One region of the Nonomuraea sp. NPDC003707 genome, then DNA from elsewhere that is predicted to be linked to it. Evidence: predicted binding sites of a transcription regulator. Region 1 holds the regulator's gene; the other holds the start of a gene.
What was found. Region 1 encodes HrcA, which represses chaperone genes, less so after heat shock. Its sites were predicted from a motif close to TTGGCACTCTCNNNNNGAGAGTGCCAA; they were not measured.
Positions count from the first base shown of each region.

Region 2: the regulator HrcA is predicted to act here: its motif matches at 2,590-2,616, upstream of groES (co-chaperone GroES).

Region 1 is NZ_JBSFNK010000006.1:253,547-259,483, reverse strand. Features, by position in the region: gene ACWDRB_RS18110 (DUF4870 domain-containing protein) at 1-581, opposite strand, end outside; gene ACWDRB_RS18105 (DUF3097 domain-containing protein) at 578-1,384, opposite strand; gene ACWDRB_RS18100 (hypothetical protein) at 1,402-2,202, opposite strand; gene hrcA (heat-inducible transcriptional repressor HrcA) at 2,361-3,374, shown strand; gene dnaJ (molecular chaperone DnaJ) at 3,386-4,525, shown strand; gene ACWDRB_RS18085 (16S rRNA (uracil(1498)-N(3))-methyltransferase) at 4,527-5,252, shown strand; gene ACWDRB_RS18080 (hypothetical protein) at 5,259-5,906, opposite strand; gene ACWDRB_RS18075 (SigE family RNA polymerase sigma factor) at 5,903-5,937, opposite strand, start outside.
Region 2 is NZ_JBSFNK010000005.1:569,895-575,831, forward strand. Features, by position in the region: gene ACWDRB_RS16555 (sialidase family protein) at 1-425, shown strand, start outside; gene groL (chaperonin GroEL) at 496-2,115, opposite strand; gene groES (co-chaperone GroES) at 2,189-2,500, opposite strand; gene ACWDRB_RS16570 (class I SAM-dependent methyltransferase) at 2,753-4,006, shown strand; gene ACWDRB_RS16575 (hypothetical protein) at 4,193-5,937, shown strand, end outside.

The DNA.
Region 1 (5,937 bases):
TCCCTGACGTAGGGGGACTCGTCCTTCTTCATCAGGTAGATGATCAGCGGGCCGACCCAGGAGACCAGCAGGCCGAGCAGGTGCGAGAGCATCGCCATGGTGGTGTCGTCGGTGCCCGGGCGGGGGCCGAACCTGCCGGGGACGTACGGCTCGCCGGGCGCGCCGTATCCGTAGCCGTAGCCGGGCGGCTGCGGCGCGGAGCCGTAACCGGGCGGGGGAGGGCCGTAACCCTGGGACTGCTGGCCGTAGCCGGGCTGGCCATAACCGGGTTGGCCATGACCGGGTTGTCCGTAGCCGGGCTGGCCGGGACCGGGCTGTCCGTAGCCGGGCTGGCCGGGACCGGGCTGTCCGTAGCCGGGTTGACCGTACGCCGGTTGGCCGTAGCCGGGCTGGGATCCTGGCTGCTGCCCGTACCCCGGCTGGCCGTAATGGGGCTCGGAGCCGGGCTGCTGTCCGTAAACGCCGGGCTGCGACCCGGGCTGCTGGGGGCCGGAGCCCTGGCTGGGCGGGATGCTCGACGGGGGGACGAAGCGGGTGGCGTCGTCGTCCGGCGGCGGCGGTTGCGGCGGGTCCTGGCTCATGATGCCTCCGTAACGAAGTCGATCAGTTCCTCGACCCGGCCGAGCAGTTCCGGCTCCAGGTCTGTGTACGTGGAGACGGCCCCGAGGATCCGCCGCCACGCCTCCGCGGGCTCCATCCGCCAGCCCAGGGCGGCGATGACGCCCTCTTTCCACGGCACTCCGCGCGGCACCGCGGGCCAGGCGGGAATGCGCAGCACGGACGGCTTGACCGCCTGCCAGATGTCGATGTACGGATGCCCCACGACGAGCACGTCCGGCGAGGTGATCTCGGCGGCGATCCTGCTCTCCTTGGAGCCGGGCACGAGGTGGTCCACCAGCACCCCCAGCCGGCGCTCCGGCTCCGGGCCGAACTCCGCCACGATGGCCGGCAGATGGTCCACGCCCTCCAGGTATTCGACCACGACCCCCTCGACCCGCAGGTCATGGCCCCAGATCTTCTCCACCAGGGCGGCGTCGTGCACGCCCTCCACGTAGATGCGACTCTCCCGGGCGACCCTCGCCCGCAGCCCCTCCACGGCGATCGAGCCCGACGCGCTGCGCCTGGGCCCCGCGGGGGCCGCCGACGGGCGTACCAGCGTCACGGGCTTGCCCTCCAGCAGGAACGCGGCGGGCGCGAGCGGGAACAGCCGGCGTTTGCCGAACCGGTCTTCGAGCGTGACGGCCTCCTTGTCACAGGCCACCACCGCGCCGCAGAAGCCGCTGTCTGCGTCCTCCACGACGAGGTCCAGCTCGGCCGGCACTTTCGGGATCTTGCCCTTGCCCGGCCGCCGCCAATTCCCCGCCAGCACATCGCCCTCGTACACACGGGGACCGTAGCAAATCACCCGCCGACCGCAAGGCGCTTGCGCGCGCCGCTGCGGCGGACCAGCACGATGATGGTGCCGGCGATGGCGATGAGCAGTCCCGCCCCGGGGATCAGGATGAGCGCCATCACCCCGCCGGCGATGCCGCCCGCGGCCGAGGTCAGCTCGCGGCCCACGCCGTACCGCACGTCGGCCTGCTCCTGGGTGGTGCAGGACAGCTGGTAGTCGCCCCTGGTGGGCGCATTGATCACGAGGATCTGCTCCCACTTGACGGACCCGGCCGTGACCGTCTGCGTGCCCGTGGTCTTGGCGAGCCTGGCTCCGTTGGTGATCTGGCACTCGTAGTGGACGGCGGTGTCGCTGGAGAGGTAGACGGCGGGTTTGTTCGCCGGGTCGATCGGCACCGTCACGGTTTCGCCGGACGCGAACGTCCTGGTGGGGGCTATGTTGCTGACGCTGCTGACGATGCCCGTGGCGAACAGGACGACGCCTGCGATGGTGCAGACCACGGCGATGCCCCAGACGAGCCCGATCCACCAAAGTCGCGGTTTGATGGCTTTCGAGTCGATTCGTGCGGGGAATTGGGGTTGTTGGCCGTACTGTCCGTACTGAGGAAGTGGGCCGTACTGGGGCGGCGGGCCGTACTGAGGCGGAGGCCCGTACTGCGGCGGCGGCCCGTACTGGGGCGGTGGCTGACCGTAGCCGGGCTGCGACCCGGGCTGAGGGCCATAGCCGGGCTGGGACCCGGGCTGCGGGCCGTAACCCGGCTGGGAGCCGGGCTGGGGCCCGTACGGCGGAGGCGGGGAGTTGTCGCTCATGTCGGCAAGTGTGGTACTTGCCGCTTGTAAGAAGCTAGGAGCCTGGTTGCGACCTTGTGTTATCGCACCTTGTGGATGAGAGCCGTACACTTGGCACTCAGGAACACAGAGTGCTAGATGGTTGCGTTCCTCGGATGTCAGAGGCAGGAGGTGAGCACGTGCTCGACGATCGGAAGCTGGCGGTGCTCCGCGCCATTGTCGAAGACTACGTGTCCACCAACGAACCGGTGGGCTCCAAGGCGCTCGCCGAGCGCCACAACCTGAAAGTCTCCCCGGCGACGGTCAGGAACGACATGGCCGCGCTGGAGGAGGAGGGCTACATCACCCAACCCCACACCAGCGCCGGCCGAGTGCCGACCGACAAGGGCTATCGGCTGTTCGTCGACCGGCTCTCGCAGGTCAAGCCCCTGTCCGGGGCCGAGCGCAGGGCCATCGAGACGTTCCTGGCCGGTGCGGTCGACCTCGACGACGTGGTCACCCGCACGGTCCGGCTGCTCGCGCAGCTGACCAGGCAGGTGGCGGTGGTGCAATACCCGACGCTGACGCGTTCGACGGTCAGGCACGTCGAGCTGGTGCCGCTGAACGACCGGCGGGTCATGCTCGTGCTGATCACCAACACCGGCCGCGTCGAGCAGCGCGTCATCGAGCTGCCCGAGGTGGTGGAGGACACCCGCATCGCCCACCTGCGCGCGGTCCTCAACGCCTGCCTCGACGGCTGCGGCCTGAGCAACGTGCCCGAGCTGGTCGCCGACCTGCCCGAGCGGCTCCCTCTCGAAGACCGCCCGGTGGTGGCGACGATCCTGTCGGTGCTGCTGGAGACACTGGTCGAGCGGCACGACGAGAAGATCGTGTTCGCCGGCGCGGCCAACCTCGCGGGCGCCGACTTCTCGATCGGCCTGCGCGACGTGCTCGAGGCGCTGGAGGAGCAGGTCGTGCTCATGAGGCTGCTCGGCGAGACATCCGCAGACACACCGTCCGCGCTCACCGTGCGCATCGGCTCCGAAAACCCCTATCTGCGGGGGACATCCATAGTCGCGACCGGATACGGTTCAGGCGACAACCAACTGGCCCGGCTCGGGGTGTTGGGGCCCACGAGGATGGACTACCCAGTGACGATGGGAGCCGTGCGCGCGGTGGCACGCTACGTCAGCCAGATCCTGGCTGCATCATAAGAGGTCGATAAGTGGCAAACAGCGACTATTACGCCACCCTCGGGGTGCGCCGTGACGCCAGTCAGGACGAGATCAAGAAGGCTTATCGCCGACTTGCCCGCGAGCTGCATCCCGACGTGAACCCCGATCCTGAGACCCAGGAGCGGTTCAAGGAGATCACGCAGGCCTACGAGGTGCTGTCCGACCCGAACAAGCGCCAGATGTACGACCTGGGTGGCGACCCCTTCGGCGGCGCCGGAGCAGGCGCGGGCGCCGGCGGCTTCGGAGCGGGCTTCCCCTTCAGCGACATCATGGACGCGTTCTTCGGCACCGCGGCCGGCGCCAGGGGCCCGCGCTCGCGTGCCCGCAGGGGACGCAACGCCACCATCCGGGTCGAGCTCGACCTGCGCGAGACGGCGTTCGGCACCACGCGTGAGCTGGTCGTCGACACGGCCGTGCTCTGCGAGGTCTGCCACGGGGCAGGCACGGCGCCCGGCACCCACCCCGACACCTGCGACATGTGCAACGGGCGCGGCGAGATCTCCCAGGTCACCCGCTCGTTCCTGGGCCAGGTCATGACCTCGCGGCCCTGCCCGCAGTGCGGCGGTTTCGGCACCATCATCCGTCACCCCTGCCAGGAGTGCTCCGGCGACGGCCGGGTGCGCACCCGTCGTACGATCAAGGTCCGCATCCCCGCGGGCGTCGAGGACGGCACCCACATCCAGCTCGCCGGCGAGGGCGAGGTCGGCCCCGGCGGCGGCCCGCCCGGAGACCTGTTCCTCGAGATCGTCGAGCGTGCCCACGAGATCTTCGAGCGGCGCGGCGACGACCTCCACTGCACCGTGCAGATCCCGATGACGGCGGCCGCGCTCGGCACCATCCTGGCGGTCGAGACGCTCGACGGCTCGGAGGAGGTCGATGTCCGCCCCGGCACGCAGTCGGGCCAGGTCATCACCATGTTCGGGCGGGGCGTGCAGCGGCTCAACGAGTCCGGCCGCGGCGACCTGCTGATCCACGTCAACGTCGAGACCCCGACCCGCCTCGAGCCCGCGCAGGAGGAGCTGCTGCGCGAGCTGGCCAAGCAGCGGGGCGAGGAGCGGCCGCCGGGCAAGTTCGCCCCCGGCCAGCAGGGCTTCTTCTCGCGGCTGCGCGACGCCTTCAACGGCAGGTGACGTGACCGTCCCGGTGTTCCTGTCGCAGGAGCTGGACGGGCCCGAGCTGACGCTCGGCGGCCCGGAGGGGCGCCACGCGGCCTCCGTACGGCGCCTGCGGGCCGGCGAGCGGCTCGATCTGACGGACGGCGCCGGCGCGGTCGCCGAGTGCGTCGTACGCGAGGTCCTCAAGGACGCGCTGAGGCTCGACGTGCTGCGCCGCTACGAGGTCGGGCCGCCGCGGCCGCGGCTGGTCGTCGTCCAGGGGCTGCCCAAGGGCGATCGGGGCGAGCTGGCCGTCGAGATGATGACCGAGGCGGGTGTGGACGTCATCGTGCCCTGGGCCGCCTCGCGCAGCATCACCCAGTGGAAGGGCGACAAGGTCGCCAAGGGGCTGCACAAGTGGCGCTCGACGGCTCGTGAGGCGGGCAAGCAGGCCCGCAGGTTCCACCTTCCCGAGGTGACCGAGCCCGCCACCACCGCGCAGGTCGACAAGCTGCTGGCGGGTGCGGCGCTGGGGCTGGTGCTGCACGAGGAGGCGGCCGAGCCGCTGTCCGGCGTGGCGCTGCCCGCGTCGGGCGACATCGTGGTGGTCGTGGGGCCCGAAGGGGGCGTCTCGGACGACGAACTGGCCGGGTTCCGGGCGGCAGGGGCGGTGTCCGTGCTGCTGGGGCCCACGGTGCTGCGTACGTCCACGGCAGGGGTGGCGGCGGCCTCAGTGCTGCTCACGCGTACCGGACGCTGGTAGAGCCTTTCAGGGCGTCGGCTGAGAGGCGTCCACCAACGGGCTGGTCACGTCGGTCGGACTGTCGGTGATGTCGTCGGGCGGGCACTCGTCGGCCGGGCACGTCGTGGGCTGCAGAGTCTCCTCCACCGACGACGGCGACGGGGTCGGCGAGACCGTGGGGCAGTCGGACGGCGGCTCGGCCTGCTCGGCCAGGGGCGACGGGCACTCGGTCGTCGTGGGAGTGGGGGTCGGCGAGGGCCTGCTGGTCGATTCGGCCCTCTTCGTGGGCCGGGGCGTCGGGCTCTTGGAGGGGATCTCGGGGATTCCCACCGGGTGCTGGTCGTGGCTGGTCGGCTGCCTGGGCGGCGGCTCCTGGGAGCGGGTGGTGGAGGAGTTGGACGGCACCTTGGAGGTCGTCTCGCTGTCCACCCACTTGGCGGGCTGGTCGATGATCTGCGAGCGCAGGCTGGGAACGGCCATCACGATCGTTCCCGCCACCAGGAGGGCACTGGCGGCGGCCGCGCCCGCTCGCCACCAGAACAGATTGCGGACACCGCGCCGCTCGATGCGGGTGCGGATGATCTCCAGTCCGTCCGGCGAGGGCACGACCGCGTCCGCCTCCGCGCGGAGCGCACGGCGCAGGAGATCTCCGTGCTCGTCGGGGGGCTGGATCATGACATTTTCTCCAGAACGGATCGCAAGGCGG
Region 2 (5,937 bases), on a different contig from region 1:
ACGACCAGGCCTCCGTCCACGGCCTGGCCCGGGGCGTGAGCACGGACGGAGGCGAGTCGTTCGACGGCGATTTCCGGGCCGACGGCGCCGTCACCGCTCCGCCCACCCACCCGGCCCTGCTGCGCCAGCGGGACAAGGCCCCCTACACCCGGATCCTGCTCTCCGCGCCCGCCACGCCGAAGACCGACAACAACCCGGTGGGCATGAACGTGCGCTCGTCCTTCGACGAGGGCGCGACCTGGCGGAACTATGACAACTCCACCAACAACGCGGGGGTGAGGATCGACGGCGACCACGCCGGATATTCCGACATGGCGCTCCTCGGCAACGGCGCGATCGGCGTCCTGTACGAGGCGGGCGTGAACCGCTTCCGGGACGAGATCCGCTGGAACTGGTTCTGGGAGAGCGCGATCGGCCTGCGCTGAACCGTCCCCGGAACGCCGAACGGCCCGCAACCCTTTCGGGTGTGCGGGCCGTGGCGAGAGAAGAGCCGGGTCAGTGGCCGTGGCCGTGACCGTGGCCCGCGCCGGCGGCGGGGGCCTCCTCCTCGGGCTTGTCCACCACGAGCGCCTCGGTCGTGAGGAGCATGCCCGCGATCGACGCGGCGTTCTGGACGGCCGAACGCGTGACCTTGACCGGGTCGATGACGCCCTGCGCGATCAGGTCGCCGTATTCGCCGGTCGCGGCGTTGAGGCCGTGGCCGGCCTCCAGCTCGGCGACCTTGTGCGTCACCACGTAGCCCTCGAGACCGGCGTTCTCGGCGATCCAGCGGGCCGGCTCGACCAGGGCGCGGCGCACGACGCCGACACCCGTGGCCTCGTCGCCCGTCAGGCCGAGGTCGTCGAGAGTCTTGGAGACGTGGATCAGCGCGGAGCCACCGCCGGAGACGATGCCCTCCTCGATCGCGGCGCGCGTCGCGGAGATCGCGTCCTCGAGGCGGTGCTTCTTCTCCTTCAGCTCCACCTCGGTGGCGGCGCCGACGCGCAGCACGCACACACCGCCGGCGAGCTTGGCCAGGCGCTCCTGCAGCTTCTCGCGGTCCCAGTCGGAGTCGGACTGCTCGATGGCGAGCTTGATCTCCTTGACGCGGTCCTCGATGGCCTGCGGGTCACCGGCGCCGTCGACGATGGTGGTGTTGTCCTTCGTGACGACGACGCGGCGGGCCGTGCCGAGCACCTCGAGACCGACGTGCTCCAGCTTGAGGCCGACCTCCTCGCTGACGACCTGGCCACCGGTGAGGGTGGCGATGTCCTGCAGCATGGCCTTGCGGCGGTCGCCGAAGCCCGGGGCCTTGACGGCCACGGAGGTGAAGGTGCCGCGGATCTTGTTGGTGACCAGGACGGCCAGGGCCTCGCCCTCGACGTCCTCGGCGATCACGAGCAGCGGCTTCTTCGTCTGGGCGATCTGCTCCAGCAGCGGCAGGAAGTCCGCGATGGAGGCGATCTTGCCCTGGGTGATCAGGATGTAGGCGTCCTCGAGGACGGACTCCATCCGCTCGGGGTCGGTCACCATGTACTGCGACACGTAGCCCTTGTCGAACTGCATGCCCTCGGTGAACTCGAGCTCCATGCCCATGGCGTTGGACTCTTCGACGGTGAGGACACCGTCCTTGCCCACCTTGTCGAACGCCTCGGCGATCAGGTCGCCGATCTGCGCGTCCTGGGCGGAGATCGTCGCGACGTTGGCGATCTCCTTCTTGTCGGCGACCTCGCGGGCGCTGTCGAGCAGCTTGTCGCTGATCGCCTTGGCGGCCTTGTCGATGCCGCGCTTGAGCGACAGCGGCGAGGCGCCGGCGGCCACGTTGCGCAGGCCCTCGCGGACCATGGCCTGGGCCAGCACGGTGGCGGTGGTGGTGCCGTCACCCGCGATGTCGTTGGTCTTGGTGGCAACTTCCTTGGCGAGCTGGGCGCCGAGGTTTTCGTAGCGCTCTTCCAGCTCGATCTCACGAGCGATGGTCACACCGTCGTTCGTGATCGTCGGCGCACCGAACTTCTTGTCGATGACGACGTTGCGGCCGCGCGGGCCGAGGGTTACCTTCACGGCGTCGGCGAGGGCGTTCACACCGCGCTCGAGCGCGCGGCGGGCATCCTCGTCGAACTCCAGGATCTTCGCCATTGTTTGAAAGTCCTCTCCTAGCGTCGAAAGCCCCGGCCGCCCTCAAGAGCGCCCGGGGCTCGACACATCCGGCTTACTTCTCGATGATCGCGAGAACGTCGCGGGCGGAGAGCACGAGGTACTCCTCGCCGCCGTACTTGACCTCAGTGCCGCCGTACTTGCTGTAGAGGACAATGTCGCCCTCAGAGACGTCGAGCGGAATCCGCTTGTCGCCGTCCTCATCCCAGTTGCCGGGGCCCACCGCGAGGACCTTGCCCTCTTGCGGCTTCTCCTTGGCGGTGTCCGGGATGACCAGGCCGGAAGCGGTGGTCTGCTCGGCCTCAAGCGGCTGAACCACAATGCGGTCGCCGAGCGGCTTAACGGGAACCTTGGTGGCGGTCGTCACGATCGGACCTCCCCTTCAGATTTGAATGATCTAGAAGAGGCGACCAGCTGGGCCTGCCGTCGCGGGTGTCAGACCTGCCTCGTCGCACGTTGGCACTCTCAAGGGGAGAGTGCCAACAGGAAACATATGCAAGAGGGGCTTGACAGTCAACACGAACGCGTCTGCTGAGAGCGATCAGACCGAATCCGCCCCCTCTGGATACCGTACGCCCATGGTCCGACCGGGTCGGACGTGGCACTAACGTCGGGTGATGTGGACCTTGACGCCTTCGACGAGCTGCTGACACCGCGCGGGCAGCGCGCGCTCGCGGAGGCCGTGGAGTTGGTGGGCACGGATCCGGTGGCCGCCGCCACGAGGCTGCGCAAGACGTACGACGCCGCGCTGACCTCCGCGGCGCTCACCCAGGCGGGGCTGCGGGAGCGCGCCAGGGCCAAGTTCGGCGAGGACGCCGGGCGGATGTACTTCACGCCGCACGGCCTGGAGCAGTCCACGCGGACGGAGGTCGCCGAGCACCGCGCCCACCGCCTGACCGCCGAGGCACAAGCGGACGCGCCCCCGCACGGGCTCGGCGTCGCGGAAGCACCCCTGCACGGACCGGACGCACCCCCGCACGGGCTCAGGCGTGGGCTGAGGGTCGTGGACGCCTGCTGCGGCGTCGGCGGCGACTTCCTCGCGCTGGCCCGCGCCGGCTGCACCGTGGCCGCCGTGGACACCGACCCGCTGACCGTCGCCGTGGCCAGGGCCAACGCCGACGCGCTCGGCCTGGCCGACAGGGTGACGGTGTCGGTGGGGGACGCGGCCGAGGTCCGGCCGGAGGAGTACGACGTGCTCTTCGCCGACCCGGCCAGGCGGACGGGCCGGGGCAGGACGTTCGACCCCATGGCCTACTCCCCGCCCTGGCCGGTGGTGCTCGACCTGGTCTCCAGAGCCTTCCGGGCGTGCGTCAAGGTCGCCCCGGGCATCCCGTACGAGTTCATCCCCGGAGGCGCCGAGGCCGAGTGGGTCTCGTACAAGGGCGAGGTCAAGGAGGCCGCCCTCTGGACCGGCCAGGAGGGAGCAGGGCGCCGCGCCACCCTGCTGCCCGGCGGCCACACACTGACCGCCACGGGCGCCGAGGCCGCCGTCGGCCCGGTCGGCAGGTACGTCTACGAGCCGGACGGCGCGGCCATCCGGGCACACCTCGTGGGCGAGGTGTCGGAAATCGTGAACGGACGCCTGCCCGACCCGATGATCGCCTACATCACCGGTGACGACCCGATCGACACCCCATGGGCGGCCAGATATGAAGTAGAGGACGTTCTCCCCTTTTCAGGGAAAAAGCTGCGCGCCGCCCTCCGTGAGCGACAAGTCGGAAATGTCACCATCAAGAAGCGTGGCTCCGCCGTCGACATCGAGCGCCTCCGCTCAGATCTCCGTCTAAATGGCGAAAAATCGGCAACTATCATCCTTACCCGAATCATCGATAAGCCATCGGTCATCATCTGCGACACCTCTCCACCTGCCTGAACCGGTCATTCTGCCGTTAACCTCGATCTTTCTCTTCGCCCCTGACGGACCTTGATCGAGAGGCTAAGGTGGGCGGACGGGAGTTCTCCCCTGATGCGGTTTTCCGCGTTCCCGCTCGTTCATCTGAAAATCGACCTATATCCCACCGCTGCGCGGCAGACCGTCGGCGAGCCAAAGGAGCTTTCGGTGGACCATTCCAACCACACCACCCTTCTCCAGGCAGGAGGCCAGTCCGGCATCTCCGAGAGGATGCGGGACCTGCTGGCGCGCGCCTCGCAGGATCATGTGTACGAGCAGCGCACGCAGGGGGCCGTGCTGGACGAGATCCGCCAGCGGCTCGAAGGCATGGAGTGGCTGCTGCGCGAGGTCCGCGAGCGCGAGCTCGGCGGCCTCAGCGGCACGCTGCAGGCGGTCAGCGGGCGGCTCGACGACATCACCGCCAAGCCGCCGATGTGGGCGGAGGGGCTGGCTCAGCACGTCGAGGCGGTACGCGACCACGTGGACGCCGTCGGGGAGCGGATCGGAGACGTGGACGCCCGCGTCGCCCCGGTGGCCGACCTGCCCGGCCTGCGGGCCGACCTGGGCACCATGGGCGAGGGCGTGGACGAGGCGCTCACCCGCCTGCAGACGGTGCTCGACAGCACGGACGGCCTCACGAAGGGGATGTCCGACTTCGCCGCCACGCTGGCCACGCTCAACAGCAGCATGGAGGCCGCCGCGAGCCGCTTCACCAGGCTCGACAAGTCGATGGCCGACCTGACCACCCGCACCGACCGGGTCGAGGTCGCGGTCGGCGACCTGTCGGAGCACCTCACCGCCCGGCTGAGCGCCCAGGACAAGCAGCTCGCGGTCCGGATGGACGAGACGGACCAGCGGCTGACCACGCGGCTCGTCGAGGCCGACCAGCGCCTCACGACCCGGCTCGACGACACCGACCAGCGGCTCTCCGACCGCCTCGACGAGACCGACCAGCGACTGACGGTCCGCCTCGGCGAGAGCGACCAGCGACTGTCCGACCGGCTCGACCAGACCGAAGAGCGGCTCTCCGACCGGCTCGACGAGACCGACCAGCGGCTGTCCGACCGGATCGACCAGACCGGCCTGCGGCTGAGCGCCCGGATGGACGAGACCGACCAGCGCCTGGCCACCAGCCTCGTCGAGGCGGACGAGCGGCTGGGCAGCCGCCTCAAGGAGTCCGACGAGCAGCTCGGCAGCCGCCTGTCCGACGTCGAGCTGCGCCTCGCCACCAGGCTCGACGAAACCGACCAGCACCTCGCCATCCAGCTCGGCGAGAGCGAGCAGCGCCTGAGCGCCCGGCTCAGCGGCGTGGACGCCCGGCTCGACCGGGTCGAGGGCAGGCTCACGGGGCTCGACTCGCGGCTCACCGGGTTCGACAGCCGTCTGGAGTCCGCCGACGAGTGCCTGGCCGACATCGACACCAGGCTTGACGGCCTCGACGGCAGGATGGCCGGCGTCGACAAGCGGCTCCTGTCCGTGGACAACCAGCTCGGCGGCGTGGACAAGCGGCTGGGCACCGTGGACGGCCACCTCGGGCGCCACGACGACAGGTTCGACGCGCTCGACGTACGCATCGACGCCCGCTTCGGCGCCCTCGACGAGCGCATGGCCACCTCCGACCAGCGCCTCGGCGAGCTGTCCACGCGCAACGAGGGCCGCTTCAACAAGCTCGACACCCAGATCGACTCCGTCGACGAGCGCCTGGTCGAGGCCGAGGAGCACCTGAGCAGCCGGTTCGACGGCATCGACACCCGCTTCAACGGGCTCGACACCCACCTCAACGGCCTGGCCACCCGCGCCGAGCAGGCCAGCGCGCACCTGGAGTCCGTCGACGACCGCATCGAGACCGTCAGCGAGCGCGTGGGCCGCCTCCCCGAGGCCCTGGCGGGCCAGAGCGAGCTGCTCCAGGCGCA